Regions from separate parts of the Pseudoalteromonas sp. SR44-5 genome, predicted to be linked through region 2. Evidence: predicted binding sites of a transcription regulator. Region 2 holds the regulator's gene; each other region holds the start of a gene.

Region 1 (8,263 bases), on a different contig from region 2:
GGAGTGATTTAATCGTGACAAGAGGTTTGTAACCTCGTTGGCTCGATAACTGCTACCGCGTTATTCTACTGGCGGAAGTAATCTGAGCTTCGGATAATAAATCCATCTCCAGCGGCTATTTTTCAATGTTAACTGCGTTGAATTTATTTGTAATAGGGCATGCTATTGACGCGTAAATTCTCCTTATTTTCCCTGAAAATTTTGGCTGGAGAGTAAAAGTAATATTAGTGATTTAAATCAATGCGTTAGAAAACACATGAACCAAAATTTAGGTTAAGCAACAAAGAGTTAATCGCACTTAGACAGACCACGTTGGCTTGCGAGTTTTTTGAATTTATGATTATTTATAAATACTTACGGTAAAAACTATACTCTAAGAAAGTGTTACACGCTGTGGCATTTTTTATATTTTTTACCACTACCACACGGGCATTCATCATTGCGGCTAATTTTTATATCTGCAACAGGGAAGATCTCACCATCGAGATAACGCCACTGGCCATCTTCTTTTATGAAGCTTGATTTTTCATGCAGTTGGCAAAACAAGTTTTGATAAAAATAGCTAACACAAAATTCAACACAACCAGTGTACTCTTGCTGATCTGCACTGATCACGGCTAATTTTATAAAGCGGCAACTATTAGCAAAATCGGCAATTTCTCTGAGTGGGTTTGCTGCTTGTTTTTCTTGTGCATAAGTTTGGTAAATATACTTAGCATTTTTTAAGGCATAAGCAACAAAGCGAGAGCGCATTAGTTGCTCTGGGCTTGTTGCTTGTATATTGCCTAAATGCAATTTTTCACAGCAATCGCTATAGCTTTGTTCGCTGCCACATAAGCAAAGACTGTCAGTGAGTGAGGTCATAATTAAAATACGCTTTATTAAAAAACGGCATTTTAACAGCTTATTGTGCTAATGCTATCTCTGTAGCTTGTTGGGTTTTAGTAAAACAGTATAGTTTTGCACTGGCTTGATCTAACTTTAATGACAGGTTAGCTATTTGATTGTCTCTCACAATGTCTGTCCAGGAGATCACCGCTGCAAAGTTACCGTTATGTAGTGCAGAATTTAGTACATACTCTAAATTAACCAGATGCTTTTGCCTGATCACTAATAGTTTACTGGTATCAATAGAACATGAATCGAGTAAAGCTTTACTTGGTACGTGATCCGGTGCAATCAGTAACGTCCATGCGTTTTTATTATTGTAATGGTGTAACACCTTTAGAAGTTCAAAAGTTGCAGAGATCTCATCTTCTATCTGAATCAAATTTACTGATGCGCTTAAATTATCTTGTTGATAGCTTTTAACTGTTCTGACGGTAATTGGCTGTAACATAAGTTTCACTCACTGGTTGTTTATACAGTACTCATATACAGTAGTTTATACAGTGTTTGTGTGCAAGTGTTTTTTGCTATCTTTTTGAACGATTTTTATATTTATTTGATACCATCAGCTTAGGAAATGTGCATAAAATAAAATAATTTTTATAAAACAATATATTACTTAGTTACATTGAGGTGGCAATTGATTTTAATGAAAAGGGTAGATTAGTCCCTTTTTAAGGTGAGTTGGGGATCAGGTGAGCAAACTGCTGTTGGTGTATTTGCTCATACAGTGTTGCTGCATAACACTGGGCATCTTTAAAGCGGCGGGTGGTTAGATGTTTACGTAAATCAGTTAAGGCAGTTGCTGCAGGCTCATAGCCTTGGCTACTGGCTAAACTTAGCCATACCGCGCCATGAAAAACACTAGTAGGTACGCCTTGGCCTTTGATAAAAAATAATCCGAGATAAAATTGGGCTCGCTGATTACCTGACATTGCAGCTAAGCGCATCCATTTAGCTGCGAGAGGAGGTTGATCATTTTTTAAATAATACAGGGCTTTATTAACAGTGTTATCAGGAGTATCAGCTTTAACCGCACTGTGTGGGGCTTTGCTCGGTTGGGTGATAAACGATAATACGTTTTCTAACTGTTGTTCTAAATCTAAGCCAATTGGCGAGGTATCTGTCATAGTGCCACACATATTATTGTTGTCATTTACCTGCTCAGTTTAGTCTAATATCAGGTTAATTGTCCTGTTATTCTTGAAATATATGATAAAATCACGCAATTATTGTCATCTAAAATGAAACTCACTTATGCTCGACGCGTTATTTAAAATTAGCGACCACAACTCGACTGTGCGCCGCGAATGTATTGCTGGTCTCACTACCTTTATTACTATGGTTTATATTGTGTTTGTCAACCCTGCTATGTTGGCTGAAGCTGGTATGGATCAAGGTGCTGCGTTTGTGGCAACTTGTATTGCTGCCGCTATTGGCTGCTTTATCATGGGCTTTTGGGCAAATTATCCGTTAGCTTTGGCTCCTGGTATGGGGCTTAATGCCTTCTTTACTTATGGTGTTGTATTAGGTATGGGCTATACCTGGCAAGCAGCATTAGGGGCTGTGTTTATGTCGGGCTGTATTTTCTTGTTCCTGAGTTTGTTCAAAGTCAGGGAGTGGATAATTAATGCTATTCCATTGGTGTTAAAGCAAGCCATTGCAACAGGAATTGGAGCGTTCTTAGCGTTAATTGCGCTTAAAAATGCCGGGATCATTGTGGCCAGCCCTGCAACATTAGTGCAGCTGGGTGATATAACGGCTGCCGGTCCATTGTTGGCTATTTTTAGCTTTTTTGTTATTGCAGCGCTACTTTATCGTGATTTTAAAAGCGGTGTTTTGATCAGTATTTTATTAGTAACTGTGATCGCGCTAAGTCTGGGTTTGGTAGAGTATCAAGGCGTGATATCTATGCCACCTTCAATTGCGCCTACTTTTATGCAACTTGATTTTTCAGCGGCATTTGAGTTGTCAATGCTTAGCGTCATTTTTGCATTGTTGTTCGTTGATTTATTTGATACATCAGGCACTTTAGTTGCGGTAACTCAAAAAGCAGGCTTAGCGGACGAAAAAGGTAATATGCCACGTTTAGGACGAGCATTAAGTGCTGATAGTGCCGCAACCATTGCCGGTTCAGTATTGGGCACTTCGACCACAACCTCATATATAGAGTCAGTTGCAGGGGTGTCTGTGGGTGGCAGAACAGGACTTACAGCTGTGGTTGTAGGAATGTGCTTTTTATTGATGATGTTTTTTGCACCTTTGGCGAAAATGGTGCCAGCTTATGCAACTGCGGGAGCTATTTTATACGTGTCGGTGCTAATGCTACAAAACCTCAAGTTTGTAAATTGGGATGATATGACAGATGCCATTCCAGTGAGTGTGGTATTACTGATGACGCCGCTAACATTCTCCATTGCTCATGGCATTGCACTGGGCTTTATTTCTTATACAGCTGTTAAAGTATTGTGTGGTAAACGAGAACAAGTAAGCATCAGTGTGTGGATATTGACAGCGATGTTTGTGATAAAATTTGCGTTTTTATCCTAAGTTAATACAAAGAAAAAGTGGTTTACCACTTTTTCTTTGGTGCAAAAAGCACGTCTAAATCATCTTGTTCTTGCTCTGCTTTTTTCTTCAGTGCAGTTGCATTGGAGGCTTTAAGGTCGGTGCTTATTGCTTCTAAATAACCTTCGAGTTCTTGGCGTTTTGTAGTTATATAATCGTCGCTATAAGCTACTGCTGATACAGTTGCGTACGCTTTTTCAAAGTATTGGCGTGCAGAACCGACCATATTCGCAGAGCGCGCTGAGATACCTCGTTTAATCTGGCTTTCAATATTAATTCGTAATTGGAGCTTTTCTAAGCGCTTGTCTTCAGCAATAAAAATTTGGCTGTCTACTTTTCCTTTACCATGCTCTGAGCGAAGCACTGCACGTACTTTCTTGATACCTTGAATAAGTGCTATTAATTGCTTGTCGTTATCGGGTAACACTAAGTTTTCTGAGTTAGCGGTGTCGATTGAGTTCCCTAAACGTTCATTGGCTTCTTTTAAGCGATTCTTTAACTCTTTTGAATTAGGAGATAGCTGCACCATTGCTGCTAACGCATCATGAATACGCCGTTGCAGAATACGTAAAATATGTTCTGACATAGGTATGTTGGCGCTATTTACTAGAACATCTTCTGATTCTTCAATGATTTTTTTTTGTTTGGTTAAGTCTTTACGGCGTTCTGTTTCTTGTTTCTCTTTATGCTGTTGTACCGCACTGACCCAGAGGGCAATGACAATCAGTGCAACAATCAACATAATAATAATAGAAACGATCATGGTTTAGGTCTCAAATTTCACAAGCTAATAATTTTAATCTTACATTAAATATATGCTAACGGGATAGTTTTGCGCGGCTTATGTAAAAAAGAATTCACTTTCTCATCATTTATTACTATCTGCGTATGATATTTTTTCATTTTGCGCGTCAGCTCAAAAGATGGCTACCTCAAGACGAGGGATTATGCTAGCCTAAGCAAATAACCTTATAAATACGATTCCAGACAGCCTTTTTCTATTGTTAATCAGAAAAAACTTGGCTTGACGCGATGTAGCATTTATAAATAAGCAGTATAACTACACTAAAAAATGCAGCCATGAAATTACAACAACTCAGATACATCGTCGAAGTCCAAAATCATAAACTTAATGTTTCAGCAACCGCTGAAAGTTTGTTTACCTCACAGCCAGGTATTTCTAAGCAAGTACGTATGTTGGAAGATGAGTTGGGCGTGCAGATTTTTGGGCGAAGTGGAAAACACTTAACCCACGTTACCAGCGCGGGCACTGAAATAATTAATATTTCCCGTGAGATCCTTTCTAAAGTAGAGGGTATTAAGGCGGTTGCAAATGAGCATACATTACCTGATCAAGGTAAGTTGAATATTGCCACCACACATACCCAAGCACGGTATGCACTGCCAAGTGTGATCCAAGGATTTATGAAAAAGTACCCTGCGGTGTCATTGCACATGCACCAAGGTACGCCGCAGCAAATTTCTGATGCTGCTGCTCGAGGCGATGCTGATTTTGCAATTGCCACTGAAGCACTGCATTTATACTCTGATTTAGTAATGTTACCTTGCTATCACTGGAATCGCAGTATTGTGGTGGCAAAAGACCATCCACTAGCTAAAAAAGCAGAGTCGCTGACCGTTGCCGATATTGCCCAGTATCCACTTATTACTTATGTATTTGGTTTTACTGGCCGTTCAGAACTTGATAAAGCATTTAATGCGCAGGGACTTGAACCACACATTGTATTTACAGCAACTGACGCCGATGTGATTAAAACCTATGTACGCTTAGGTTTAGGTGTGGGTGTTGTAGCATCAATGGCGATTGATCAAATTGCAGATACCGATTTAGTGTGTATTGATGCAAGCCATTTATTTGAAGCCAGCACCACTAAAATTGGCTTTAGAAAAGGCAGCTTTTTACGTACGTATATGTATGATTTTATAGAGCGTTTTGCACCACATTTGACCAAAGAGCGGGTTGAGCGAGCGAGTTTACTACGTAATCAAGATGACGTAGATAAGCTGTTTGAAGATATAGAGTTACCGGTTAAGTGACTTTAATCTTTTGAAAACAAAAAAGCCGCATATTGCGGCTTTTTTAATGACTATAAAACTTAACACTCAATTATATTTACAGCTAAGCCACCGCGAGCGGTTTCTTTATATTTAGTTTTCATATCGTTACCAGTATCAAGCATGGTTTTAATAACTTTATCCAATGATACTTTTTGCTCGCCACTGCCACGAATAGCCAAACGCGATGCATTAATTGCTTTGATAGCTCCCATCGCATTACGTTCAATACACGGCACTTGTACTAATCCACCGACAGGGTCGCAGGTTAACCCTAAGTTATGCTCCATGCCAATTTCAGCGGCATTTTCTACTTGTAATACACTGCCACCGACAATTTCAGTCAGTGCACCAGCAGCCATTGAACATGCGACGCCAACTTCGCCTTGGCAACCAACTTCAGCACCTGAAATTGAGGCATTCTTTTTATACAGGATGCCAATTGCAGCGGCAGTTAATAAATAACGAGTTGCAATATCGCGGTCTATTTCTTTAATGAATGTGTGGTAGTACATTAATACCGCAGGTAAAATACCTGCTGCGCCATTAGTTGGGGCTGTAACTACACGGCCACCTGCAGCGTTTTCTTCATTAACAGCAAGGGCAAACAAATCCACCCAGTCCATTGCGCGTAGGGGGTCATTGCTGACTTCAATATTGAGCTTTAAGTACAGGCTAGGGGCGCGACGTTTAACTTTCAAACCACCAGGTAAAATTCCTTCGGTGCGCATACCGCGTTCAATACAGGCTTTCATTACTTGCCAAATATTGAATAGTTCATCTTTTATTTCATCTTCTGTGCGTAAGGTTTTTTCATTTTTCATCATCAAGCTTGATACGCTATAGCCTGACTCCTTACACATTTCTAATAATTCTTTGGCACTGCCAAATGGAAAGGGGGCTGGATTTTCTTCACGGACAGTGAGCGCAGCTTGTTTTTCGTTTTCAAATTCTTCATCGGTAACAATAAAACCGCCACCAATTGAATAGTAAACTTTACTATGGAGTTTTTCGTCGCCTTTAAAAGCAATGATCTCCATTGCATTTGAGTGTTTTGGCAAAGTTTTACGACGGTGGAATACAATCGCTCCTTGTTTTGGAAACTTTGCTTGATGCACTTGATTTAAGTGGATCACTTGTTCATTTTCAATTTTAGCGAGAATATCGTCTACTAAATCGGCATCAATGGTTTCCGGATCATAACCCGCAAGTCCGAGGATAACTGCTTTGCCTGAACCATGGCCGATACCTGTTTGTCCCAATGAGCCATATAGCTCAACTTTAATGCTGGTGACATCGGTTAACAAGTTTTGTTGTTGTAGTTCGTTAACAAATAAACGCGATGCGCGCATTGGGCCGACGGTGTGTGATGATGACGGGCCAATGCCAATACTAAACATATCGAATGCACTGATCATAATAACTTTACTCTACTTTTACTCAGCACGATTGCTGCCTTTGAACGGTCGCACATAATAACGCGTAATTGTACCCTTGTAACCCTTTGCAATTGAGATTTATACTGGTATGGCAAGCTGTTTTGTAAAGTTTTTAATAATGCTAGCAGTGGCTCCCCAAAGTAGTCCGTAAGGAGTTGAAAAACCTTGTAAAGTAATAGTTTTGCCAAAGCGATGAAAAGGTAAGGGTTGCCAATTGTTTACATCAGCGAGTGCGCTGACGGGCAGCAAAAAACTGGCGGCCACTTCATTTTGGTCTGCATGCCAATGTGTATCTGGGGCTAATACACCAACGAACGGTGTAATCGTAAAGCCGGTAAGAGTTGAGTAATCGCCTAATTGACCGATGACAGTGACATTTGATGGGGCGATATTTAGCTCTTCACTAAGTTCACGCAGTGCAGTATGGCGTAAGTTTGCATCGCTCAACTCATGCTTACCACCTGGTAAGCAAATTTCCCCAGGATGGTGATTTAAGAACATTGGGCGTTTGCATAGTAATATGTGCGCGCTGTTATCTACATCAATCAGCGGTAACATAACGGCACTGGCTCGTTGAGGACGTTGTTTAAAATGTCTCTTATCAGCTGGCTGTATATACTCATTGGCAGGCGCAGTTAGCTGAAAACGAGCCATAAGCTGTTTGCTATTCACACAGGTTACTTCAATAAAGGTAAGATTTTATTTACTTTATCGTAAGTTTCTTGGTATTCCAAATCCACTTGTGAATCAGCAACAATGCCGCCGCCAGCCCAACAATAAATATGCTGTTTATGACACACTAAAGTTCGGATGGTAATACTGGTATCCATATTGCCACAAGCGCTCAAATAACCGATTGAACCACAGTAAATACTGCGCCGATGCGGTTCTAATTCTTCAATGATTTCCATCGCACGAATTTTGGGTGCACCGGTGATTGACCCTCCCGGAAAAGCAGCATACAACTGATCAACCGCAGTTTTATCGTCAGCTAACTTTGCTGTCACGGTACTGACTAAGTGGTGTACTGCAGGAAAACTTTCAATCGCAAAGAGTGACGGGACTTGCACGGTACCAGGTTTGGCAACTTTACCTAAGTCGTTGCGCAGTAAATCAACAATCATCACATTCTCAGCGCGATCTTTCGCTGAATTTTGTAATCGAGTTGCTTGTAACGCATCTTCTTTTTTATCAAGACACCGTGGCAGCGTTCCTTTGATTGGCTTGGTTTCAACCTGATTATCATTAATGGCAATAAAGCGCTCAGGAGAAATAGATAAAATAGCGCCATC
Region 2 (8,263 bases):
GCAATTTACAGCTGAAGTTGAATATGCATGGCGTGAGGCTTACGCACTACTTGCTGATATTTGTATTACCGAAGAAGCGGCGCTATACGAGCACAGTAAAAATAACCACGGTGGCTGGTCGGGTACTAGAGCATTTGTTATTGCTAAAAAACAGCCTGAATCAGAGTTAGTAACCAGTTTTACTTTAGTGCCAGTCGATGGTAAAGCGGTAATGACTCATAAACCAGGGCAGTATTTAGGTATCAAAGTAAAACCAGCTTATACACAGTATAGTGAGATACGCCAATACTCTATTTCTCAGCAAAGTAATGGTGAAAATTACCGTATTAGCGTGAAAAAAGAGTTATTGCCAGCAGCGGGGATTGTATCTAATTATTTGCACTCACTTGATGTGGGCAGCGTTGTGGAGCTTTATCCACCGGCTGGAGACTTCTTTTTACGCGCAAATAAAAAACCTGTGGTATTAATTTCTGCGGGCGTTGGTCAAACACCGATGCTGGCAATGTTACAAACATTATTATGTGATACATCGAATCAAGCGGTCACCTATTTACACGCCTGTGAAAATATCCTGCAGCATTCATTTAGTCAGTTTTTGGCGGAGCAAGCCGCGGCGCATACTCGATTAAATTACTACACTTGGTTTAATCAAGGTGGCGAGGGAGCTGAGTTTACTGGATTGATGAATGTCAGCGCTGTTGCTGAGCAGCTACCGCTTGAAGAAGGTGATTTCTACATCTGTGGCCCAACGGGGTTTATGGCTGCAATTAAACAGCAATTACTCGTATTAGGAGTCGCTGCTGAGCGTATTCACTACGAGGTGTTTGGCCCACATCAAGATATTTAATGACGAAACTAAATGCAGGTTTTAAGTGAAAAGGCGCGAAATGCGCCTTTTTTATGGTTTTGGCTACTTAAAGTACAGCATTGCTATTTTTCGCTGCTAAAGCTTGGTTTTGCCATGCGGTAAATAATTTTTGTTGCTTGTCGGAAATTTTTAAACCATAGGTTTTTTGCATATAAAAATAAGCATCGGCAATGCGTTTTCGTGCATAAAAGGGCGGCTCTACCACACGCTGTTTAAAATCTACCTTTACCTGGCAGCGACCATATTGGCTTGCATTACCTGCAATCATGCCAAAGCTGTAATTAGATCGGTCTGCGTTTATTTCACCAATTGCCGGAGCGAGATTATTTATATCAGCTTCCATTTTCCGAAATTGCGCACTGACTTTAATGCAATTTTTTCGGCCGCCATCTTGCCAGCATTGTAGCTGGTGACCAAATTCCCATGCAGACACAATATGTTCCCACTCAATCCGAGTTGCGCGCGCATTTGGTTTGCCTGAACGAGTAACCGCATTGCGAGGCACATAACCACATGCATTTGGGTCGGGCACCAGTTTTTTACCTTGGCGTTTAATATTACAGCCACAATAGAGGCTGGTGGCGTTATCAGGAAGGGTTTTGATGAGGTGTTTTTTTGCGCTGTAAAAACTGGTGAATTGTTCTGCATAAAGGTTAAAACTCACACAACACAATACCAGCGCAATAATTAAATGCGGCATATCCAATCACTTTAGTGAACTACAGGAAGCGCTAGTTTAGAGCGATTATTCAAAAAGTAAATCGCTTAACTGTGTGATGTAGTGGGAATTTTAACTCATCTCTAAGGTAAGGTTAGCTACTTGGGCGACGGGAAGTACGTTTTCTAAAACGGATATTCTGTAGTAATAAAATAAAGCCAGTTAAACAAAACAATACGCTACTGGCTGCAAAACTTATTAATAATGGGTTATTAAAATCTTCACGTTGCTCATAGTCCATTATGTGTAACATCCAGAAAAAATCGAAAATTCGCCAAATTGTGCTGCGAACAGTAATAACTTGGCCGCTATCAGCGGATAAATATAGTGTGGTGTTAAACGTATCGTCAAAATTTACTTGCCAAATATTTTCTTTAAAGCCAACTTCGCTAGTACCTTTAGCTAGTTTGATCACGTCTGTTACTTGCGCATTGATTAATAGATGAGCTTGGGCATTGGCAATAATTTGCGCTTTACTCGGTGCTACCAAAGGACGGCCAGTAACTCCGTTAAAGCTGTACTCACCGTTACTGTTGCTCACAATAATGGTAGGGATTGTTAAAAAGTGACTATAACTAATTTGTCTTGGTTGAGTAATTTTTGCAACGATATTATCAACTGAGGCTAGATAATCAGCTTGTTTGAATGGGTTATTTAATTGCCGCGCAGCTAAATGTTTACCGTGAACTTTTTCAAGCGGTATAGCACTCATAATTAAACCACCGAGTAACCATGCAAAAATTTGTAGCGCTAATAAGTAACCTAACCATTTGTGAAACTTACGCGCATGTTTAAAAATGCGTTTATCCATAGTGACTACCTGTTTGTTATTAGTGCGGTATTCTATAAATTATATTGAGTTTGCCAATGTGGCAAATTGTCGCATCAACAAAATAAAACTAGCTACTCTAGATTTGGTATATACGCAAAATTAGGTTAAAGTTTGCGTTGTTATTAACGCAGGGTAAAAATGAAACAATGTCGGAAATTCAATTTTTAAATGTAGATCTAGAGCTTGAATCAAAGCAAGATATTAGTTTGTTAGTTGCAGACTTAAAAAAAAGTGCTGTGGTTTTGCATTACGATAAAGATGAGTACCGTCAACTAGCACGTATTGAGTCTAATGAAGACGTTATCTCACCAGATAAAGCGATTAACCACTTATGTGAGTTAATTGAATCTTGCTCACGCAATGCATTAAAGCAGTGGTTATCATGCTCAAAGCGCACCTTTGATATTGGCTTTGAATCAGGCACTTCGCCAAAATGCTTTAATCAAGCGCTCAGTGCCGATACTTTATTGCGTATTTCTGCTATTGGCGCAGGTATTGAAATTACAATTTATCCACTTTCAAGTTAGCCTTTTCGCTCTACAATTGCTGCGGTCATTCTTGATACGCAGCACAGTTCTCCACGACTATTGGTGATTTTTATTTCCCATACGGATGTACGCTTGCCTAAGTGTAGTGGTGCTGCTATCGCGGTTAATATACCATTACGTGATGCTTTTAGATGATTGGCATTGATCTCCTGGCCAACACAATAAAACTTTGTAAAATCAACAGCAAAGTTTGCAGCATAACTCGCCACCGTTTCTGCAAGTACAACATTTGCGCCGCCATGCACCATACCCATAGGGTTATGATGAGCTGGGATCGCGGGCATCGTTGCTACTAAATAATCATCGCCTATTTCACTTATTTCAATGCCCATGGTTTTCATCAATGTGCCTTGACCACTTATGCCGTCATCAAGTTGCTTACATTGTGCTAGGGTGATCGGTTGATACCAAATACTCATCTGTCTACCTCACTAAGTTATTTACTAAATCAGTCTACACTTTTAAACATTTTCCTACAGTTAAGATCATAAAAATAGATAAAATGTACCTATATTATCTAACTGTTAATGGATCTTAAGGATGAAAGTAAAGGTATTTGGATGTGGTGCAATATTATTAATGAGCCTTGTTGCTCAGCCGCAGGCTGTTGCTAGTACCCAACATCAACTCGATATTGGTTTTACCGATTTAGCTGGTTTAGATGAATCTTTTTTAGGCGCACGGTATCGATATTTTGCGCAAGATCTTGAATCTTTGACTGGTCCATACGAGCTAAAAGCGTATTTAAATCAAGTCAATAATTATGCTATTGGTGGGTTTGCTAATGATGATTTTAGCTATTTAAATGCCGATGCTGCCATCTATGGTCCCGCAGGATTAGTTATTAGTGCCAGCGCGCAGCGCCTCTGTGAGGATAATAGCTATTGGCAAAATACTGATTATTTAGTGAGTGCCGCTGTTGGTAAGCAAATGAATGAACAGTTACAACTAGGGTTCAATGTATATTACAGTCGCTTAGAGCGCCATGATATGTGGTTTGGCAAAGATAATGAAAGAGTCGCGGTTGAATGGACTTATGCTCCTTATGTTCGTTGGACAAATATAGTTAGCAATCAAGGTTGGGATTTAGAGCTAAAGCAATTGGCAGGGCGTTATCGTTATGTGCAGGGGCAGGCGGTTTATTATGTAAATCAAGCATGGTCAGTGGGAGTCGTTGCCAATATTCGGAATCAGAAAAATCTAAAAGACAACTATGAACTGCAAACGCAATATTGGTTTAATCAACATGTAGCATTAAAGTTTGGTCTTGGATCTGCGCTTGATTCTGGAAGTGGTTTAAATAGTATGAGCTTGTTATTAACGGCGCGATTTTAAGCCAATTTATATTTGCGATTTTCAGATAACTGTATATACTCACAGTTAAATGTACTGTATGGAAAACCAGTTGTATGCGCCCATTAACGAATCGCCAAGCTCAAATTCTCGAACTTATTAAAGTTTTTATTAAAGATACCGGTATGCCGCCAACCCGTGCTGAGATTGCGCAAACGTTAGGTTTTAAAAGTGCTAATGCAGCGGAAGAACATTTAAAGGCATTAGCGAAAAAGGGCGTTATTAAAATGAAGCCCGGTGCTAGTCGAGGTATTCAGTTAGTTGAAGAGGATGAGCCGGAACAACTTGGTTTACCTCTAATAGGCAGAGTTGCCGCTGGTGAGCCTATTTTGGCAGAGCAGCATGTTGAAAGTCATTGCAAAATAGATCCACTCTTGTTTAAACCGGCTGCTGATTTTTTACTGCGTGTGCAAGGCATGAGTATGAAAGACATTGGTATTATGGATGGCGATTTATTGGCAGTACACAGCACTCAAGTTGCTGAAAATGGCCAAGTGGTGGTTGCCCGTGTTGATGACGATGTAACAGTAAAACGCCTTGAAAAAGCAGGTAAAAAAGTTTTTTTACATGCTGAAAATGATGAATTTTCACCGATTGAAGTGGATCTTGAACATGAATCTTTCAATATTGAAGGGTTGGCTGTTGGGGTGATCCGCAACGCTGATTGGATGTAAATTTTTTGATCTATATTTTGCACCAAATTGGTGAAGTTTGGTGCATTTAATTTTTTACCGCTTTAATGGCTAGATTTTATACTTAGCTATAGCGTCCTAAGCCCTATCAAATCTACTTACCAGCTACTTTTAGCCCTCTAATATTATCCCTAATTACAAAATAACGCGCTGATTTTTAGCTGTTATTTATGCACCAAAAAAGAATTTAATTGCTCTTAAAACTTGCTAATTGTTCATTTTTTAACTAATTGGTTAATACACTGTGTTAACAGCTACTTTAAAAGTCTAACAATTTTGCTCAATAGCATAATTTAGGGTTGCGTTAATATTCAGTAACAATAAAAAATAACGAATTGGCGCGAATAAAGCTGTGCCGCCTTTTCGCTTTGCGTTTTGCAATAGCATTTAAAGGAGCCGTCACATGGGTAAATTGAGCTCTACCTTGTGGCTTATATTGTTTGTTCTACCGCAGCAAGTATTGGCTAATAGCCAGTTTAATATGCGTAAGGGCGTAACAGATATAAGTAATGATGTTTATCAGCTGCACATGACAATATTTATTATATGTTGTGTGATTGGGGTCATCGTGTTCGCCGTGATGTTTTGGGCACTGATCCACCACCGTAAATCTAAAGGGGCAAAACCAGCCCAATTTCATGAAAGTACTAAAGTTGAAATCCTTTGGACGGCAATCCCATTTGTGATTTTAATTGCCATGGCTGTTCCCGCCACTAAAACCTTAATTTCGATGGAAGACGCCAGTAAGGCTGATCTCACCATTAAAATTACTGGTTCTCAATGGAAGTGGCATTATGAGTATATGGGAGAAGATGTTTCTTTTTACTCTATTTTAGCTACCCCGCAAGAACAAATTACCAACCAAGCAGATAAATCAAGCACCTATTTACTAGAGGTTGATAAACCTTTGGTGTTGCCAATTAATCAAAAAGTACGATTTTTAATGACCTCAGACGACGTTATTCATTCTTGGTGGGTGCCTGATTTTGCAGTGAAAAAAGATGCTAACCCTGGGTTTATCAATGAAACTTGGACCAGAATTAATGAAGAGGGCATTTATCGAGGGCAATGTGCAGAACTATGCGGAAAGGATCATGGCTTTATGCCTGTGGTGGTTGAAGCTAAATCTGAGCAAGCATTTGCAAACTGGCTGAGCGAAGCTAAGCAGGCAAAAGCAAACGCTGCAATTGCTGATGCTGCATTATTAGATCAAACATTACCAAAAGAAGAATTAATGACACTCGGCGAGCAAGTCTATATGGCCAGTTGCGCTGCGTGTCACCAACCAACAGGTATGGGCTTACCGGGGGTTTTCCCGGCGCTCAAAGGCAGTCCGGTAGTATTAGGAGATATTAAAGATCATATTGATGTAGTGCTTCATGGTCGCCCAGGTACCGCTATGCAAGCATTTGACAAGCAGTTATCAATCAAGCAGCTAGCAGCTGTGATCACCTATAAGCGTAATGCATGGGGCAATGACACTGGGGATGTAATTCAACCGAGTCAGATACAAGCCGCGATTGATGCAACTTCGGAGGCTAAATAATGAGTAGCGTAACAGAGCAACAACATGATCAAGCTGCACACCATGATGGACATCATCATCCTGCGAAAGGTTTTAAACGCTGGCTTTATACTACTAACCATAAAGATATCGGAAGCTTATATTTAATTTTTTCGTTGACGATGTTTTTAATTGGTGGCGCCATGGCGATGGTGATCCGCGCAGAGTTATTTCAACCTGGCTTACAGTTAGTAGAGCCTCACTTTTTTAATCAAATGACCACAGTACATGGCTTGATCATGGTCTTTGGTGCCGTTATGCCGGCCTTTACAGGATTGGCTAACTGGATGGTACCACTCATGATTGGCGCACCAGATATGGCATTACCACGGATGAATAATTGGAGCTTTTGGATTTTACCTTTTGCTTTTATTATTTTACTGGCATCCCTATTTATGCCAGGTGGTGGCCCGGCATTTGGCTGGACTTTTTATGCACCACTGTCAACAACTTACAGTAACGATAATACCGCATTATTTGTTTTTGCTATTCACATCATGGGTATTAGTTCAATTATGGGCGCAATCAATGTGATTGTAACTATCGTTAATTTACGTGCGCCAGGTATGACTTGGATGAAGCTGCCGCTGTTTGTGTGGACATGGCTTATCACCGCTTTTTTATTGATTGCTGTGATGCCGGTATTGGCCGGTGCTGTGACTATGGTATTGACTGATAAGTATTTTGCAACCAGCTTTTTTGATGCTGCTGGGGGCGGTGATCCGGTGATGTTCCAGCACATATTTTGGTTTTTTGGTCACCCTGAAGTGTACATTATGATACTGCCAGCCTTTGGCATTATCTCGACTATAGTGCCGACCTTTTCACGTAAAAAATTATTTGGTTATGCCTCTATGGTATATGCCACATCTTCGATTGCTTTACTGAGCTTTATAGTTTGGGCGCATCATATGTTTACCACAGGTATGCCTGTTGCTGGCGAATTATTTTTTATGTATGCCACTATGCTGATATCGGTGCCAACTGGGGTCAAAGTATTTAACTGGGTAGCCACCATGTGGCGTGGTTCGATTAGTTTTGAAGTGCCTATGTTATTTAGTATTGCGTTTATTGTGTTATTCACTTTAGGTGGTTTCTCTGGGTTGATGCTGGCGATTACTCCTGCTGATTTTCAATACCATGATACTTATTTTGTGGTGGCGCATTTTCATTATGTGTTAGTGACTGGGGCGATATTTTCAATTATGGCCGGGGCGTATTATTGGCTGCCAAAATGGACGGGAAATATGTTCAATATCACCTTGGCTAAATGGCATTTTTGGTTGTCGTTAGTGAGCGTGAATGTATTGTTTTTCCCTATGCACTTTGTTGGTTTGGCCGGTATGCCGCGCCGGATTCCTGACTACGCACTGCAATTTGCAGACTTTAACGCGATTATTAGTATTGGTGGCTTTGCTTTTGGTTTATCACAATTGTTATTTGTGGTTGTAGTATTTAAGTGTGCACGAGGCGGCGATAAAGTGCCCGCCAAAGTGTGGGATGGTGCTGAGGGTTTGGAATGGGAGGTGGCATCTCCTGCGCCTTATCATACTTTTGAAACGCCACCGGAGATTAAGTAATGAGTCATGCACCACTGCTTAAGCGCTTAGTTTTAATATGTCTTGGCATGTTCGCTTTTGCGTTTGCTTTGGTGCCGTTGTACGACGTTTTTTGTGATGTAACAGGCC
Region 3 (8,263 bases), on a different contig from region 2:
GAGCTATTATCAGGCTTTTCAATAATTGACCAATCCACGCTTGAAATGGCAGGAACAATGCTACTTGTTCCTACTAATCTGACCGTTGAACCGGTGTATACCGATTGGATCGGATTGATTTTAGCAGTAATGGCACCTGAGCCGGTTGAACTATCGGTAGATGTATCGCTATCGCTATCACTGAGATTATTATTTTCTACTTGTGGCTTAGTTGAACTACCTGAACCGCCGCACGCGGTTAGTGTTACCCCAAGAAATAAAGCCAATAATATTAATTTTTTATTCATTTTAATGTCCCTATACTTTATCCTGGCAAACAAAATACATGCTTTAGAATATTTAATCTAGTTAAAATTTGTTCAGCACAAAGGTCAGCTTGTGCAAATATAGAAGTTAAGTTAAAAGCCCTCAGTAAAAAGTTAAAACTGCAATTGTGCAGTCATTTTCGTGCGCGCAATTTAGGTTTAAGCGGATTAATAACTTATTAAATAGAAAAAATGAAAGTAACCTTGTAGTAAAAGATTAACTCTTAATCTAAAAAGTAAGTGTGGTGGAACAGCATTGTTTGTTCAATTAGAGTGGCTGTCTAGTTTTATAATTTCGCATTCAAGATATATAGGCTTTGCGAAAGCACCTATAGAAAATAAAAGTGTTTTAATAACAATATATTAAAGAGGTATTTTAACTTCTTTGAATAGAATTTTGATATGGCTTTTCGGGCAGTATAGAGCACATATAATATATTTAATTCTCGATAATTACAGCTGTGCCCGAAGCAACGATAAATAACATACCTGATTTACCACCGCCTGATATCTCACTGTAGTCTAGATCAATACCTATTACGGCATTAGCACCAACAGAGATAGCCTCTTTCCTGAGTTCAGTTAGTGCTGTTTGACGGGCATCTCTAAGCGTGTTTTGTATGCTGTTACTGCGACCTCCAAAAGTATCACTAAAACTTGCAAAAATATCTTTAAAAATGTTCATGCCATAAGCGCATTCGGCAGTAATAACATCAATACGTTTTGTAATATTTAAGTTTAGAGCTGTTTCGGTTGTCAGTAGTACGTCTTTTGCTTCAACTTTGTTTAGTTTACTTGCAATAGCGTGTTCTATTTTCTGTTTATCATAGTCTTGTTTGGCTTTACTGCCATTAACACCATATTTTCTGGTTAGGTGGATATCTTTAGCTTTCTCTATTGTGTTAGCTACAGACTCAGAAATTTGTGTTAAGTATTTACCATAATAGAGCACATCGTAATGGTTTTGGTTTTGCTGGGTTCTGATTCCCGCTAATCCAAATTCTTTGTTCATGAATTTAAGGTAAGGCAAAGATATTTCGATTTCATTGCTGTTTAGGTCAGCTAGGTTTGTATCGTCGAAGCCTTCTATGAAAGCATCGCATTCTTTCATACCATGATTTTTATAAATACCAGATTGGCTGTAGAGCGTTGTTAAGTTGCATAAAAATTGGCCTTTATACCAAATGGCTGCAATAGCATTATGCCCGTCTTTCTTTAATGCGTATGCTAAGTCTGATGTATTATATGTGTTACCAGTTATATTATTTATTAGCTCTTTATCTTTTAAGCTCCAGTCAGGCTTAGTATTTGATGGTGTTGATTTATCACTTTTAGAAAAAAACATATCTCTCCTTAGAAACTTTAATAGTAAAAAGTAGCTTGATTGTAGAATTGAACTTCAAGCATATGCTGATAGCTATACAAACATGCTTTAACTCTGCCAACCAAACATTAGCATATAAAAGGGTATAATATGACTTAATAAAGGGGAGTTATGCAAAATTCACATCGAATAGAAAACGATAAACTAATTTTTAAAGCGCTGGTGGAATTGCTCAATCAATCTAGCCGATACAAAAATCCTAGTTGTTATGCTTTAGTAAATCACCTTAATAATAAAGGTATTAAGACAAGCTGGGGGAACAATTGGACTCGGAAAAGCTTATTTAGGTATCTACAAAGAAACGGCTTTCTGGTGTGTGGGGCTTACGCAATAGCTTAGATCAATACACGAAACTAGCTAAGTTTATTTAGGGTATTTTCAGATATCGTAAAACGGGAGTTTCGTAACCAGTACGCACGAACAGCTAAATGAAGTAAGCTTTATTTCCCAGCTATAAAATGAGTAGAGTGGCTACAGATTGGCTACACGAAAGGCTTTTAAAGAAAACAACTTATATATAAATGAGGTTAAGTTGTTGAATTAAATGGTCGGTATGGAGAGATTCGAACTCTCGACCCCTGCCACCCCATGACAGTGCGCTACCAAGCTGCGCTACATACCGACGTTGCAAGCAATAGTACGTATATTTTTTCAAAAATCAATAAGCTTTTGTTTGTTTGAACATTTATTGCACGTACTGAGTGAAATAAATCATTTTATGAGGATGTTTAGTTATTTATCCAGTCATTGATCGATTTATACATCACATCTCGTAGTATAGGTTGAGCAGTTTTGTTAGGGTGTATGTTGTCGTTTTGCATCAGGCTATTATCAGCAGCGACATTCAAGATAAAAAATGGCATTAAATGGCTGTTTGTGGCACCGGCAATCTCAGCAAAGCTAGCGATAAATAATCCGGTATAACGTGGCCCATAGTTAGGCGGGATGTGTATTACCATAATCGCTACTTTGGCATCAGCTTGTTTGCTTTTGCTCACTAAACTGGCTAGGTTTTCTTTTAGGCGTTTAATTGGAAAGCCACGCAGACCGTCGTTACCACCAAGCTCTATAAGTACATGGCTCGGTTGAAACTCATTAAGCAGGGCGTCTAAACGACGCAGTGCGCCACCGGTGGTTTCGCCACTGATACTGGCATTGATAAGTTGGATCGGCGCTTGCTCGTTGTCGTACTTATCTTGTAACAGTTTAACCCAGCCTTGCTCTTGTTTTAAGCCGTAGGCGGCGCTTAAACTATCACCTAAAATTAAAATTGTGTTGTCAGCTGCCGCACTAAGTGGTTTGATTACTAATAGTAAAACGAAAATAAAACGTAGGATTGAATACATCATATGTCAGCGCTATCTCAATTAAATATCATTCAGGTTAAAGGTCTTTCTAAAACGGTTAATACCCTTGAAGGGGATTTGCCCATCCTCAGTGACATCACCTTTAATGTCAAGTCTGGAGACTCAGTTGCTGTAGTTGGTACCTCAGGTTCAGGTAAATCAACTTTATTAAGTTTGCTCGCAGGGCTTGACCAATCGACTCAGGGATCAATTTATTTAGATGGTGAGCCGCTGCATGAACTTGATGAAGAAGCGCGTGCGGCATTAAGAGCTGCAAAAGTCGGTTTTGTATTTCAATCATTTATGTTGGTACAGAGTTTAACAGCACTTGAGAATGTGATGTTACCGGCAGAGCTTGCTGGTGAAAAAAATGCCAAGCAACAAGCACTCGATCTTCTGGAAAAAGTAGGTTTAAGTCATCGTATTGAGCATTATCCGTCGCAATTGTCTGGTGGTGAGCAGCAGCGTGTAGCGATTGCTCGCGCATTTATTGGCACACCAAAGATTTTATTCGCCGATGAGCCATCAGCAAATCTTGATAGCAAAAATGGTAAGTTAATTGAGTCACTGTTATTCGAGCTTAATCAGCTTCATGGCACGACGTTGATTTTAGTCACACATGATGAGGCGTTAGCAGCAAAGTGTCAGCATGTGTTACAAATTGAAGCGGGTCAATTAGTTAAAAATACCAATGAGGCTGTGGCGAATGTGGGTTAAATTAGCATTAAAATTATTTAGCCGTGAATTTCGCCGTGGTGAACTCACGGTGATTTGTGCGGCCATAGCGTTGGCGGTATTGACGGTTTTAACGCTTTCTATGGTGACTGATCGCATAGGGCAAAGCATAGCGCAAAAAAGCAGTGCCTTTATTGCCGCTGATCGCGTGCTGGCAAGCAACCATGAATTACCGGGTGAATATTTAACAACAGCAAGCGAATACAACTTACAAACCGCACAACTCACTTACTTTGATACTATGTTGTTTGCTAATGACGAAATGCAATTAAGCTCAGTAAAGGCGGTGTCGGAGCATTATCCACTTAAGGGCGAACTAAAAGTTAAAAGCAGTTTAACCGGAGAGGTTGAAGTGGCCACGCAAGGGCCAACTGTTGGTAATGTGTGGTTTAGTGAATCGGTATTTTATGCACTAAATGTAAAAGTAGGTGATACGGTTGAGCTAGGCGCTGCGCAATTTAATATTGAAAAAGTATTGGTGGAAGAGCCAGATGCGCCATTTAATATTTTTTCAAGTAGTCGTCGTGTGTTGTTAAATAACCAAGATGTAGACAAAACTGAAGTGATCCAGCCGGGCAGCCGTGTTTTTTACCGCCAGTTGTATGCAGGGGATGAGAGTAACCTTACTGACTTTTATAGCTGGCTAAAACCACAAATGAAAGAAAACCAGCAATGGTATGGTGTTAAAGACAGACAGTCGCCGATTGCAAATAGCTTAAACCGCGCTGAAAGCTTTTTATTATTAGCGGGGTTATTGGGCATTATTTTAGCGGCGGTGGCGATTGCCGTGTCTGCAAAGCGTTATTGCGAACGCCAATATGACCCAGTTGCGATGATGAAAACCTTAGGTGGTAGCCGATCGACAATTCGCAAAATTTACTTACTGCATTTATCACTGGTGTGTGCTTTGTCGGTCATACTTGGCTTAGCCATTGGCTATGGTTTACAAGAGATAGCCACTAGTTATTTAGCTAAATCAATGAACAATACTCTTCCTGCAGCGGGTATAAAACCGTGGTTTGTGGCGATTAGTACTGGCGTTATCTGTGCCGTGATGTTTTCAATCAAGCCGTTATTAGATTTATTTGATATTCCACCGCTTAGGGTATTACGCCGTAACTTAGGCGATAAGCTACTAGTAAGTAAAGTGCATTTAGCGATGTCGGGCTTAACAGTCTTTTTATTAATGTGGTTGTTTAGTAATAACCTTAAAATTACCGCTATTTTGTTTGTCTCTACTTTAATTTTGATTGCAATACTGTTTGTATTATCTCGATTAATTTTTGGCAGCGGACGTAAACTAGGATTGCGCCCGGGGAATAGTTGGTCATTAGCGATTGCTTCGTTGCAAAAACGTGCCAATGCTAATGCGGTACAGTTGATCAGTTTTTCGTTGGCAATAAAGCTATTGTTATTTTTAGTGGTGCTGAAAAACGATATGATCGCAGATTGGCAATCGCAACTTCCAAGCGACGCGCCGAATGCTTTTTTAGTAAATATAACCGAAACTGAATTGCCAGACGTAACAAGCTTTTTAGAGCAAAAAAATATTCAAGTATCTGAGTTCTATCCGACTATTCGTGGTCGCGTAAACGCTGTTAATGGTGAATTAGTTGCTCGCGAAGTCTCATTGCAAGACAACGAGAAGAAAGACGAAGAAGCACGCGCAGGTATTGGCCGTGAACTAAATCTTACATGGTTAGAGCAAGTCCCTGTGCAAAATGAGATCATAGACGGGCAGTGGTTTGCCGACAATGCCACCGCTGAAGCATCGATCGAAGAATCTATGCTAGAGCGTTTAGATGTGAAACTGGGTGATACGCTAACATTTTTGATTGGCGCCCAGTCATTTGATGCCAAAATCACCAGTGTTCGTAAAGTTAATTGGGCTACTTTAAAGCCTAATTTCTTTATTATATTAAGTCCTGATGTACTGGGTGATTTTCCTGCGACGTATATTTCATCGGTGCGTATCGAAGCCGATCAAAAACGCGACTTTAGTGAGCTACTACGTGCCTACCCGACAATCAACGCCATCGACGTTGACAGCTTTGTCAAACAAATACGTTCTACTATTTCGCAAGTATCGCTGGCAATTGGATTTGTACTGGCGATAGTGGTGATGTGTGGTGGCTTAGTTTTAATTTCGCAAGTGCAAGCAAGCCTTGGTGAACGGATGCAGGAAATTGTCATATTGCGTACCTTAGGCGCCAAAGGGCGGCTAATAAAAAATGCCACTTTATATGAGTTTTTATTGCTGGGCAGCGCTGCTGGTTTTGTCGCTGCGTTGGTCAGTGATGTGGCTTTATTAATAGTGCAACGTGAGATGTTTGACTTAGCAGGTAAGCTGCACCCGCATATTTGGCTTATTGGACCATTAGTGGGTGGTGTGTTTGTGGCATCACTAGGCTACTTTATGATAGCTAGAACCATGCGTAAAAATACCCAAGGGTTACTACGCTCTTTAGCCTAAAAGGTTAGCAATTAAACAAGCCCGTTTTTACGGGCTTTTTTATGCCAATAATGCACTGGTAATTTATACAGTGCTCTGGCATTATTAGCGTACTTAACTATTTACACTGATTGGGCAAGTATTGGCTATTATTTTAGGGATTGATCCTGGCTCACGATTAACCGGTTATGGGGTGATTGCCCATCAAGGTGCTAAATTTACTTATTTAGGCAGCGGTTGTATAAAACTGGCCGATCACGAGTTTCCTATTCGATTAAAAATGATTTATCAAGGGATCAGTCAACTAATCGAACAATTCTCTCCCGATCATTTTGCCATTGAAAAAGTATTTATGGCGCATAATCCTGATTCAGCTCTTAAATTAGGCCAAGCCAGAGGGGCTGCAATTGTTGGTGCGGCAATGGCTGAGTTACCGGTGTTTGAATACTCGGCGCGGCAAATTAAACAAGCGGTGGTAGGGCACGGTGGTGCCGATAAATCGCAAGTGCAGCATATGGTTAAAAATATTTTAAAATTGCCAGGCACACCGCAAGCGGATGCAGCCGATGCATTAGCCATTGCGATATGCCATGCTCATTCCGATCAAAATTTAATAAAACTAGCGGGCAGTGCCAGTAAAACCGTTAGAGGACGATTAAGGAAATAACATGATAGGTCGCTTAAATGGCATCTTAGTAGAAAAACAACCGCCAGAAATTTTGCTTGAAGTAAGCGGTGTTGGTTACGAAGTTAACATGCCGATGACGTGTTTTTATGATTTACCAAACATTGGCGAAAATGCCATTGTGTATACTCATTTTGTAGTAAGAGAAGACGCCCAGTTATTATTTGGCTTTAATAATAAAATTGAGCGAGCATTATTTAGAGAGCTATTAAAAGCCAATGGCGTTGGGCCAAAGCTCGGATTAGCAATACTTTCAGGGATGTCGGCTAAGCAATTTGTTAGCTGTGTGAATAACGAAGATGCCACCAGTTTAGTGAAACTGCCAGGTGTAGGTAAAAAAACCGCAGAGCGCCTGGTACTTGAAATGAAAGACCGATTAAAAGATTGGGGTAATGACTTATTCACGCCATTTAGTGATAATGCAGTTATAGAGCCCGCATCTGACGCACTTATTGCTAATAATGCGGCAGATGATGCAATCTCTGCGTTAGTGTCATTAGGTTATAAATTGGCGCAAGCACAAAAAACAGTAAAATCAGTGGCCAAGCCTGGTATGTCTACAGAGGTTCTGATCAAAGAATCTCTAAAATCAATGTTGTGAGTAAACCATGATTGAAGCGGATCGTTTAATAGATGCGACTGAACAAAGTAATGAAGATGTAGTCGATCGCGCGATTAGACCAAAACTATTAGCCGATTATACTGGTCAGCCCCATGTTAAACAGCAAATGGAAATATTTATAGAAGCTGCACGTAGTCGGGGTGAAGCGCTTGATCATTTATTAATATTTGGTCCGCCGGGTTTGGGTAAAACCACACTAGCAAACATTGTTGCCAATGAGCTGAATGTCAGTATTAAAACAACCTCGGGCCCAGTGCTTGAAAAAGCCGGTGATTTAGCCGCACTACTGACCAATTTAGAAGAAGGCGATGTACTTTTTATTGATGAAATACATAGGCTAAGCCCGCAAGTTGAAGAAATACTCTATCCTGCAATGGAAGATTATCAACTCGATTTAATGATTGGTGAAGGGCCCGCAGCTCGTTCCATTAAGCTCGATTTACCCGCTTTTACCTTAATTGGTGCTACCACTCGCGCAGGCTCGTTAACCTCACCACTTAGAGACCGTTTTGGTATTGTGCAGCGTTTAGAGTTTTATTCGGTGGCAGATTTATCGACTATAGTGGGGCGCTCTGCTCATTATTTAAATTTAGCCATGTGTGATGAAGGCGCCATTGAAATTGCTAAACGCTCTCGTGGTACGCCACGTATCGCCAATCGATTATTACGCCGGGTACGAGATTACACGCAAGTTAAATCAGACGGTACTGTAAATGCCGAAGTGGCAGAGCTGG
Region 4 (8,263 bases), on a different contig from region 2:
GAAGAAAAGAACGCTAAGGTAATTTTTTAAGTAAGTATTGTTCATACCAATTAGTAACAGCCTGTTTGAATAGTTTATCGAGTGATTTTTTACCACGGATCTGTAAAACTATTTGTGCCTTTTGTGATGACCAGTTTTGTAATATTAGTCTAATAAAAAGACATTTGGTATTTTCATCGCAATTAGATAAGCTGCTTGGTGTGCACCAAAGTGTCCGCCACAATAAAGGTTTGATGGTAAAAATTTGGTAATCTGTTGTTAGTAATGCAGCTAGACGTGTATCTTGGATGTTATCAGCGTTATGTTGAGCACAGTCACGCAGTACTTGTTCGACTAATTGTTGATCTAACTGATTGAAATGATCAAGTAGTTGCAATGCAAAGTCTGATTGAAAATCAGTTTTCAGATTTTTAATTAGCGAGCTGCGATCAGTTAAACTTTTAGCCACAAGAGCTGCATGTTCTGCAGTCGCTTTATCTTGCATAAAGCCTAGTTTAACTAAACTAAACCCCGCCATTTGCCAAAACTTGAGTAGGCTCGCATTAGCGCCAAAACTGGCTCCAAACCAGTCACAGCTTGATGCTAGTTGCTGTTCACAATGAGCAATAAGTTGTGAACCAATACATTTACTATGCTGTGATGGAGCTACAGCAATGCGCACAACACGAGCACACAACCTTGTTAGTACGTCAGCATTAGCACTTAACTGTGCTAATGTTTGCGCCATCAAATGCCCCTGTGGGCGACGTTGACCACTAACAACCTGTTGACTCAAGTCTGCGGTTAAACCGCCTTCAATCGCAATTAGGCATACTGCAATAATAACGCCTTGTTGCTGACATACAAAGATGCGTTGCTCTGTCGCGTCGAGTAAGTGGCGCAAGTCATTCACGCTAGTTTGATAATGCGCTAATGCTAATAGCCCAATGACTTGACGCAGTAGTGCTTCATTTTCAGCAAGGTGTTGGGGAGTCAGTTCAGAATAGAGCAGAGCGCTGGTGTCTAGCGTAATATCTTGATAATCGGCGTCAAGTGCTAACAAATTACAAATATGCTGTTCTAGCGGATCATTCGCTGCGAAGCGAATTGGTTGCTCTAGAGTAACACTATGCATATTTTTATAATGTTGCTCTAGGTAACGTTTGAATTTTAAAGTATACCCGCGGCCATTCCCTTCATAACCTACCATAGTGCTGGCAAATATAATGCGGGGATAATGCGTGAGCATTTTAATTAATAATGGTACTGGGATCGCAGCAGCTTCATCAACCAACAATACATCACAGTCAGGTAGTTCATTTAGTAATTGATCGGGTGCAATATAATGCAAGTTGGCGAGTTGTTTATCCCGAGTTTGATAGCTTAATCCTCGTGCTGCGGCAAAGTGTTTAAAACAGCTGTGTAGGGCGTTAAACTGCTGTGCACAAATGAGTATTTTTTTATCGTTAAGTGTTGCAGCAGCAAGCCCTAAAGCCGCCGATTTTCCGCGGCCACGATCTGCGCTGATCAATAAAGGGCGGTTGGCTCTACCGTTGGCAGTTCTAATGATTTGCTCGATGCAAAATTGCTGTTCAGTTAGGTTTATTTTACCTGTTAGCTGGCTTGTTTCTGGTAACGTTTGCCAGCCTGATTGTTGGCTGAGGTGCAGATACAAATTACTCTGGAGTAAGCGTGCAAAGCGTTGGTTAAAATAACTCTGCTGTTGTTGTTGAGCAAATGATTGAAAGGCGGTCAGTGCTGGGTCACACCAATAGTGTAAATCATCAAGTTCTGGCAACAATACAATAAATAAACCGCCAGCCTGAACAGTGCCACTAAGAGCAGCAAATTTGTCTGGCACTAAGCCACTAAAACCGTCATAAATAACATGCTGAAATTCTTGGCCAAGAATTTGATGAGTATGTTCAGGCCAGCTACTGTCAGTGAGTTCGCCACTAGTTGATAATACCTTAACAAGCGGATGGCAAAGTTGCTTGAGTAACTCATTAGCCTGTTGATAACACCAGTTTTGTTCGCCAGTAATGAGTAGCAATTGCCTATGTTTAGCATAGGCAATTTGCGGTAGGATATTACTTATTAACGAGTTAAATGGCTTGTAGTCGTGCATAAACAGTTACTAACCACTTACTACCAAAGTCATCAAAATTCACTTGTACGCGAGATTGAGCGCCACTGCCTTCGTAATTAATAACCGTTCCCATACCAAATTTTGCATGTAATACGTGTTGTCCTAAGCTAAAGCCACTTTCTTCAAATACGGCATGACTTACTGATGAGCTAAATCGTCCTGCTGCGGGTGGTCGCGATACTTGAGTTTTAATACGAATTTCTTCAATACAATCTTCAGGCATTTCACGTAAAAAGCGTGATGGACTGTGGTACTTTTCTTGACCATAAAGACGGCGGCTCTCGGCATGGCTAATATAGAGTTTTTCCATGGCGCGAGTCATGCCGACATAACAAAGACGACGCTCTTCTTCTAACCGACCTGATTCTTCATTACTTTGTTGAGATGGGAACATGCCTTCTTCAACACCAACCATAAATACGAGTGGAAACTCTAAGCCTTTCGCTGAGTGCAACGTCATCATTTGCACTGCATCTTCATGTTCTTCAGCTTGACCATCACCGGATTCCAGTGAGGTATAAGCCAAGAATCCTTGCAGTGGTGAGCTAAACTCTTCATCTTCCGGGAGTTCGTATTGGCCACAGGCGCTGATCAGCTCTTCTAAGTTTTCTACCCGGGCGCGGCCCTTTTCGCCTTTTTCTGCTTGGTACATCGCCATTAAACCAGATGTTTGAATAGCGTATTTCGCTTGCTCTTCTAAAGTGAGATCACCAATTTTATCTTCAATATGTTCTACCAGTTCAACAAACTTAGTAACAACCGTCGCCGCACGTCCTGATAAATGTTGTTGTTCTACGATGGCTTTGGCGGCGTACCATAATGGCAATGATTCGCTACGCGCACAATCGCGAATATGGCTTAAGGTTTTATCGCCAATGCCACGAGCAGGAGTGTTAATCACTCGCTCAAATGCAGCATCATCCTGACGATTACCTACGAGCCGTAAATATGCCAGCGCATCTTTAATTTCCTGACGTTCAAAGAAGCGCATACCGCCGTAAATGCGGTACTTCAAGCCTTCTTGTAACATGGCTTCTTCAAGTACCCGCGATTGCGCGTTACTACGATATAAAATCGCCGCATCTTGTAGGGCATTACCAGCGTTTAACCAGCTGCGTAATTTGCTGCTTACAAAGCGCGCTTCGTCTAATTCGTTAAAAGCGGCATAAACAGAAATAGGTTCACCATCATTGCCATCAGTCCAGAGGCTTTTACCCATTCGGTCTGAGTTATTTTGAATAAGTGCATTAGACGCTTTTAGAATAGTGGCAGTAGAGCGATAGTTTTGTTCAAGGCGAATAGTTTCGGCTTTAAAATCGGTCAAAAAGCGCTTAATGTTTTCAATTTTAGCACCACGCCAACCGTAAATACTTTGGTCATCATCACCTACGATCATGATGCTGTTGGTATCGCCGGCTAATAATTTAAGCCATGCATATTGAATGGTGTTGGTATCTTGAAACTCGTCTACTAGCATATGGGCAAAACGTTGCTGGTAGTGACGTAGTAAGGTTGGATTATTTTTTAGTACTTCAAAACTACGTAATAAGATTTCGGCAAAATCAACTAATCCGGCTCGATCACATGCTTCTTGATAAGCGGTGTAAACTTTAAGCATCATTTGTTCGTTGATGTCGTAAGCTTGGATATCTTTGGGGCGCAGACCTTCATCTTTCTTGGCGCTGATATACCAGCCAAACTGTTTTGCAGGCCATTTTTTGTCATCAATATTCATGGCTTTTAATAAGCGTTTGATCATTCTAAGTTGATCATCAGAGTCTAAAATTTGAAACGCTTCTGGTAAGTTTGCTTCGCGATGGTGGGCACGCAATATACGGTGTGATAAGCCATGGAAAGTACCAATCCACATACCACCTACTGGTGCCTGAAGGGCCTGTTCAACGCGCGTGCGCATTTCTTTAGCTGCTTTATTGGTAAAGGTTACTGCAAAAATACTATAAGCGGAGGCTTGCTCAACCTGCATTAACCATGCGATACGATGAACGAGTACTCGAGTTTTCCCAGAGCCTGCGCCAGCAAGCACCAGCATATTTTGGAGTGGGGCTGCAACTGCATCCCGTTGTTTATCATTTAAACCGTCGAGTAATTCTGAAACGTCCATCATCACGCCTTTTCAATCAATATTAAAAGCAGTATAACAGGTGTTTTTGTTAGGCTAAATAAAATACTGTTTTTATAACCAGTTAATTTAATACATAGTCTAAAGGCTTTAAAAACTTAATGATTCATTTATAGTCATTTTTTAGCTAAGCTAGATCAATGGTGTGAAGTGATATCGCCAATTTGACTTATATTTAGTAAAAATCACGATTTTAGCTAGTTCTTCGTATTACCGTTGATTTTAACATATTGATTTTTAATAACTAAATAATTGGCATGAAGAATGTAAGTAGATAAGAATAAAATTAAATTAATAATTGAGGTTAACATGGCAGAGCAAGGTTCAGGCGGTAATGTTATCGCAGCGATTTGTAATATATTTTTCCCAGGTTTAGGGCAGTTAGTTCAAGGCCGGATCATGGCGGCAATTGGTTTCTTCCTAGCGTGGGTTATTAGTGGCGCGCTTATTTATGTTGCGATTGGTTTTATATTACTGCCGATCGTCTATATTTGGGCAATCATTGATGCCGCGCGGTTTAGATCTTATCGGTAGCTGTATCACTTCAAAGAATAGCGCTTTTTAGCGCTATTTTTGTATCTGGCTTTATTTATTCATAGCTGACTAGGGTATAATCCCGATCATTAGTTGTATTTAGGGAACCTTATGGAATACCAGTTTATACGTGATCCAATCAGTGGCTTACGTATCAAAATTAGCAGTGAACATGCTGTTATTGGCCGTTGGCTTAATGAAGAAATCGGTAAAGATAAAATCGCCATGGTGCAGGCTTTAATCGCCTCAGTTGCTAGAAGTTTCGAGCCGCTGACACTGCAAGGTCAAGAAATTGATTTGATTTTAAATAAAGATGAAGCCATTTTTGAAGCCCATGCCTTGCATCAAGACTCTGAAGATTTATTTGCTTATCAAGACGATGAACTGATGCTTGAAGAAAATGGTTTAAGTAGCGGCTGTGGTTTTGAAGATTTTGTAGACCTGATTAATTCATGGCAAGAATTTACTACAGGCAGGTAGCCGTCAGTTTTCAGTTAGCAAAATATCCTCGGGTGCCGCGTAATGAAATGCCCTTAGCTATATTGGCAATATTTGTGTTAGCGACCTCTGCGTATTAACCACAATCAGTACGTAGAATCGATTTCATCGAAGAGTATTTATCTGTATTATTACGGCAATTAAAATAGTAACTGGAAGAGATATGTCTGCCAATTTAAACAAACTAGTGGTGATGCTAGAAATGCAAAATGCCATGAACACCAAAGTTCATGATCAATGGTTTAGCCAAGGCTTTGAATGGTATCGCGCTATTTGGGTTGAATGCGCTGAAATGCTTGATCATTACGGTTGGAAATGGTGGAAAAAGCAAACTCCAGATACCGAGCAAGTTATTTTAGAATTGGTTGATATTTTTCACTTCGGTTTATCGTTACGCATTGATGGTGAGACCAGTTATTTAGAGCTTGCTAAGCAGTTGGAACAACAGTTAAGTGCACCGCAACAAGCTGATGATTTCAAACAAACGTTAGAAATTCTCGCCGCGTCAGCCGTCGCTGAGAAAACCTTTAACGCCGCAGCCTTCGCTGGATGTATGGCGCAAATAGGTATGGATATTGATGATTTATATCGAGGCTATGTAGGTAAAAATACGCTTAATTTTTTCCGCCAAGATCATGGTTATAAAGATGGTAGCTACATTAAAGAATGGCATGGCAAAGAAGATAACGAGCATTTAGTTGAGGTCGTTAAAAGCCTGAATACGGAACATGCTGATTTTGCAAAGCTTGTATATCAAGGCTTAGAGGCTCGCTACCCTAAAAATTAAGGCAGCATGTCACGAAAATCAGTGACGCTCAAATAGTCACTGATTTCATTGTGCGGTTGTTTACTATCTGGGTTTGCAACCGCCAATAAATGGCCAATACCATATTCTTTTGCGGCGTTTAGTACCGCTAAACTGTCGTCAACGAACAGCGTACGCTGCTTATCAAAACCTAAATCGAGTTGTACTTGCTGCCATAAGCTTTGCTGCTCTTTACTCACACCATATTGATGAGTCGACACCACACCATCTAAATAGTTATCAATATTGGTTTTTTCAAACTTGAGCATGACACTTTCCGGGTGTGCGTTGGTAAGTAAAATCAACTCTTTACCCGCTTTTCGCAACGATGTTAAAAATGCTGGTACATCCTCACGCATTTTAATGAGGTGCTGATGCTGATATTTTAGCTCCATAATAGGTAAATTAAGTTGTTGTTCCCAGTAATCTAAGCAATACCATTGGATTTGACCGCTAACGGCTTGATAGCGTTTTAATATATCCGCTTGGGCTTGTGCCAAACTAATATTCTTTGCGATAGCGAGTTGCTCAGGGATCACTGTCAGCCAAAAGTGATTATCAAAATGGAGATCGAGCAAAGTGCCATCCATATCTAGCAGCACAGTATCGATTTTTGACCAATTTAACATAGGAATTTCATCTTATAGGGTTTATTATTGAACTAACTGCCATGATAGCAAATTAATGCCAATGACACAGAAAAAGCACCCAACACCACCACAAATTCTTCGCACCGAAGTTGTTGCTAAAAGCCGATTATTTACGGTGGAATCACTTGAATTAAAATTTTCAAATGACGAACAGCGTCAATACGAACGGATCCGCGGCGGTGGCCGAGGGGCTGTAATGATAGTGCCATTAACAGCTGATAATGAATTACTGTTAGTACGAGAATATTGTGCTGGCACTAATGATTATCAACTAGGCTTCCCAAAAGGCTTAATTGATCCTGGTGAAACACCAGAACAAGCAGCAAACCGAGAATTAAAAGAAGAAGTTGGCTTTGGTGCTGAGCAACTTCAGCCACTTAAAGTGGTTTCAATGGCACCCAGTTACTTTAATGCGACTATGCACATATTGTTTGCGCAACAACTTTATCCGCAAACTTTAGTTGGGGACGAGCCAGAACCATTAGTGGTTGTTAAGTGGCCATTAACCGATTGGCAGTCATTATTACAACAATCAGACTTCACCGAAGCACGAAGCGTTGCAGCTTTGCTATTATTAACTAAGCATTTAGAATCAGGAGCTGCGAATGATTGAATTACTTGAGCCATGTATTGAGCTTGCGCAAAGCGCTGGTGCTGCGATTATGGCTATTTACAAGAAAGATGATATTGGCCAGCAAGAAAAGTCAGATCACACACCTGTCACTAAAGCCGATTTAGCCGCTAACGATGTGTTAGTTGCTGGATTAAAAGCACTAGCGCCAGATATTCCTATTATGTCAGAAGAAACACCAATCCCTGCTTTAGCAGATAGGCAAGATTGGCAGCGCTATTGGTTACTCGATCCAATGGACGGTACCGGTGAGTTTATTTTAGAAAGCGGCGACTTTGCGGTAAATATCGCTTTGATTGAAAACAATCGCCCAGTGCTTGGGGTGATTTATTGGCCAGCGAAAGAGACAACTTATTTTGCCAGTTATCAAAATGGTGCATTTAAGCGTGTTGATGGCGTAGAGCAGCAGATCAATGTTGCCACTCCAGATAACTTAACTTTGGCTGTTAGTCGTCGTCAAAAAATTGAAGCTGTTAGTCAATACTTGAACGCGCAGTTTACAACAGTTGCTGTAGGTTCATGCTCTTTAAAAGCATGTATTGTTGCTGAGGGTAAAGCTGACTGTTTTTTACGGATAGGGCCAACAGGTGAGTGGGATACGGGAGCATCGCAAATAATTGTTGAAGAAGCAGGTGGCTGTATTACTGATGCTGAATTTAATCCATTAACCTACAATCAGCGTGAGAGTACAGAGAACCCTGACTTTATAGTGATGGGTCACCCTGATTGGGAGTGGCAAAAAATGATCAGTCCACACCAAAGAGCGCTTTAATTACTCTGTTTGTTTGCTTTTTGTTCGGTTGAACAGCTTTAAGCAGTTTAACTGTTGCATTATAATATGATTCCTATACTATAGCGCTCTCTTCGAAACAGGCTC

The links. Region 2 encodes LexA, which represses DNA repair genes until DNA is damaged. Its sites were predicted from a motif close to TACTGTATNNNNATACAGTA; they were not measured.
Region 1: a site for LexA is predicted at 1,350-1,369, ahead of H5154_RS12165 (SulA-like leucine-rich domain-containing protein). Genes of this name have one in related genera too.
Region 3: a site for LexA is predicted at 6,297-6,316, ahead of ruvC (crossover junction endodeoxyribonuclease RuvC). Genes of this name have one in related genera too.
Region 4: a site for LexA is predicted at 4,315-4,334, ahead of uvrD (DNA helicase II). Genes of this name have one in related genera too.

What each region holds. Positions count from the first base shown of each region.
Region 1 covers NZ_JACJDT010000019.1:61,663-69,925, reverse strand. Annotated here, with positions in the region: gene H5154_RS12170 (YchJ family protein) at 385-864, opposite strand; gene H5154_RS12165 (SulA-like leucine-rich domain-containing protein) at 905-1,339, opposite strand; gene H5154_RS12160 (sel1 repeat family protein) at 1,563-2,018, opposite strand; gene H5154_RS12155 (NCS2 family permease) at 2,146-3,438, shown strand; gene H5154_RS12150 (hypothetical protein) at 3,461-4,219, opposite strand; gene cysB (HTH-type transcriptional regulator CysB) at 4,537-5,514, shown strand; gene H5154_RS12140 (L-serine ammonia-lyase) at 5,574-6,950, opposite strand; gene H5154_RS12135 (CoA pyrophosphatase) at 7,050-7,643, opposite strand; gene pabB (aminodeoxychorismate synthase component I) at 7,649-8,263, opposite strand, start outside.
Region 2 covers NZ_JACJDT010000022.1:21,739-30,001, forward strand. Annotated here, with positions in the region: gene hmpA (NO-inducible flavohemoprotein) at 1-847, shown strand, start outside; gene H5154_RS12960 (endonuclease) at 915-1,568, opposite strand; gene H5154_RS12965 (hypothetical protein) at 1,681-2,397, opposite strand; gene H5154_RS12970 (hypothetical protein) at 2,565-2,945, shown strand; gene H5154_RS12975 (PaaI family thioesterase) at 2,942-3,385, opposite strand; gene H5154_RS12980 (hypothetical protein) at 3,507-4,301, shown strand; gene lexA (transcriptional repressor LexA) at 4,376-4,993, shown strand; gene coxB (cytochrome c oxidase subunit II) at 5,415-6,557, shown strand; gene ctaD (cytochrome c oxidase subunit I) at 6,557-8,155, shown strand; gene H5154_RS13000 (cytochrome c oxidase assembly protein) at 8,155-8,263, shown strand, end outside.
Region 3 covers NZ_JACJDT010000004.1:40,173-48,435, forward strand. Annotated here, with positions in the region: gene H5154_RS03160 (PKD domain-containing protein) at 1-287, opposite strand, end outside; gene H5154_RS23565 (YbjQ family protein) at 745-1,650, opposite strand; tRNA gene H5154_RS03170 (tRNA-Pro) at 2,235-2,311, opposite strand; gene H5154_RS03175 (arylesterase) at 2,418-3,038, opposite strand; gene H5154_RS03180 (ABC transporter ATP-binding protein) at 3,039-3,752, shown strand; gene H5154_RS03185 (ABC transporter permease) at 3,742-6,243, shown strand; gene ruvC (crossover junction endodeoxyribonuclease RuvC) at 6,365-6,889, shown strand; gene ruvA (Holliday junction branch migration protein RuvA) at 6,891-7,508, shown strand; gene ruvB (Holliday junction branch migration DNA helicase RuvB) at 7,516-8,263, shown strand, end outside.
Region 4 covers NZ_JACJDT010000039.1:2,144-10,406, forward strand. Annotated here, with positions in the region: gene H5154_RS17195 (GNAT family N-acetyltransferase) at 14-2,107, opposite strand; gene uvrD (DNA helicase II) at 2,085-4,250, opposite strand; gene H5154_RS17205 (hypothetical protein) at 4,578-4,802, shown strand; gene H5154_RS17210 (YacL family protein) at 4,914-5,282, shown strand; gene H5154_RS17215 (dUTP diphosphatase) at 5,464-6,087, shown strand; gene yrfG (GMP/IMP nucleotidase) at 6,084-6,734, opposite strand; gene nudE (ADP compounds hydrolase NudE) at 6,796-7,368, shown strand; gene cysQ (3'(2'),5'-bisphosphate nucleotidase CysQ) at 7,361-8,158, shown strand.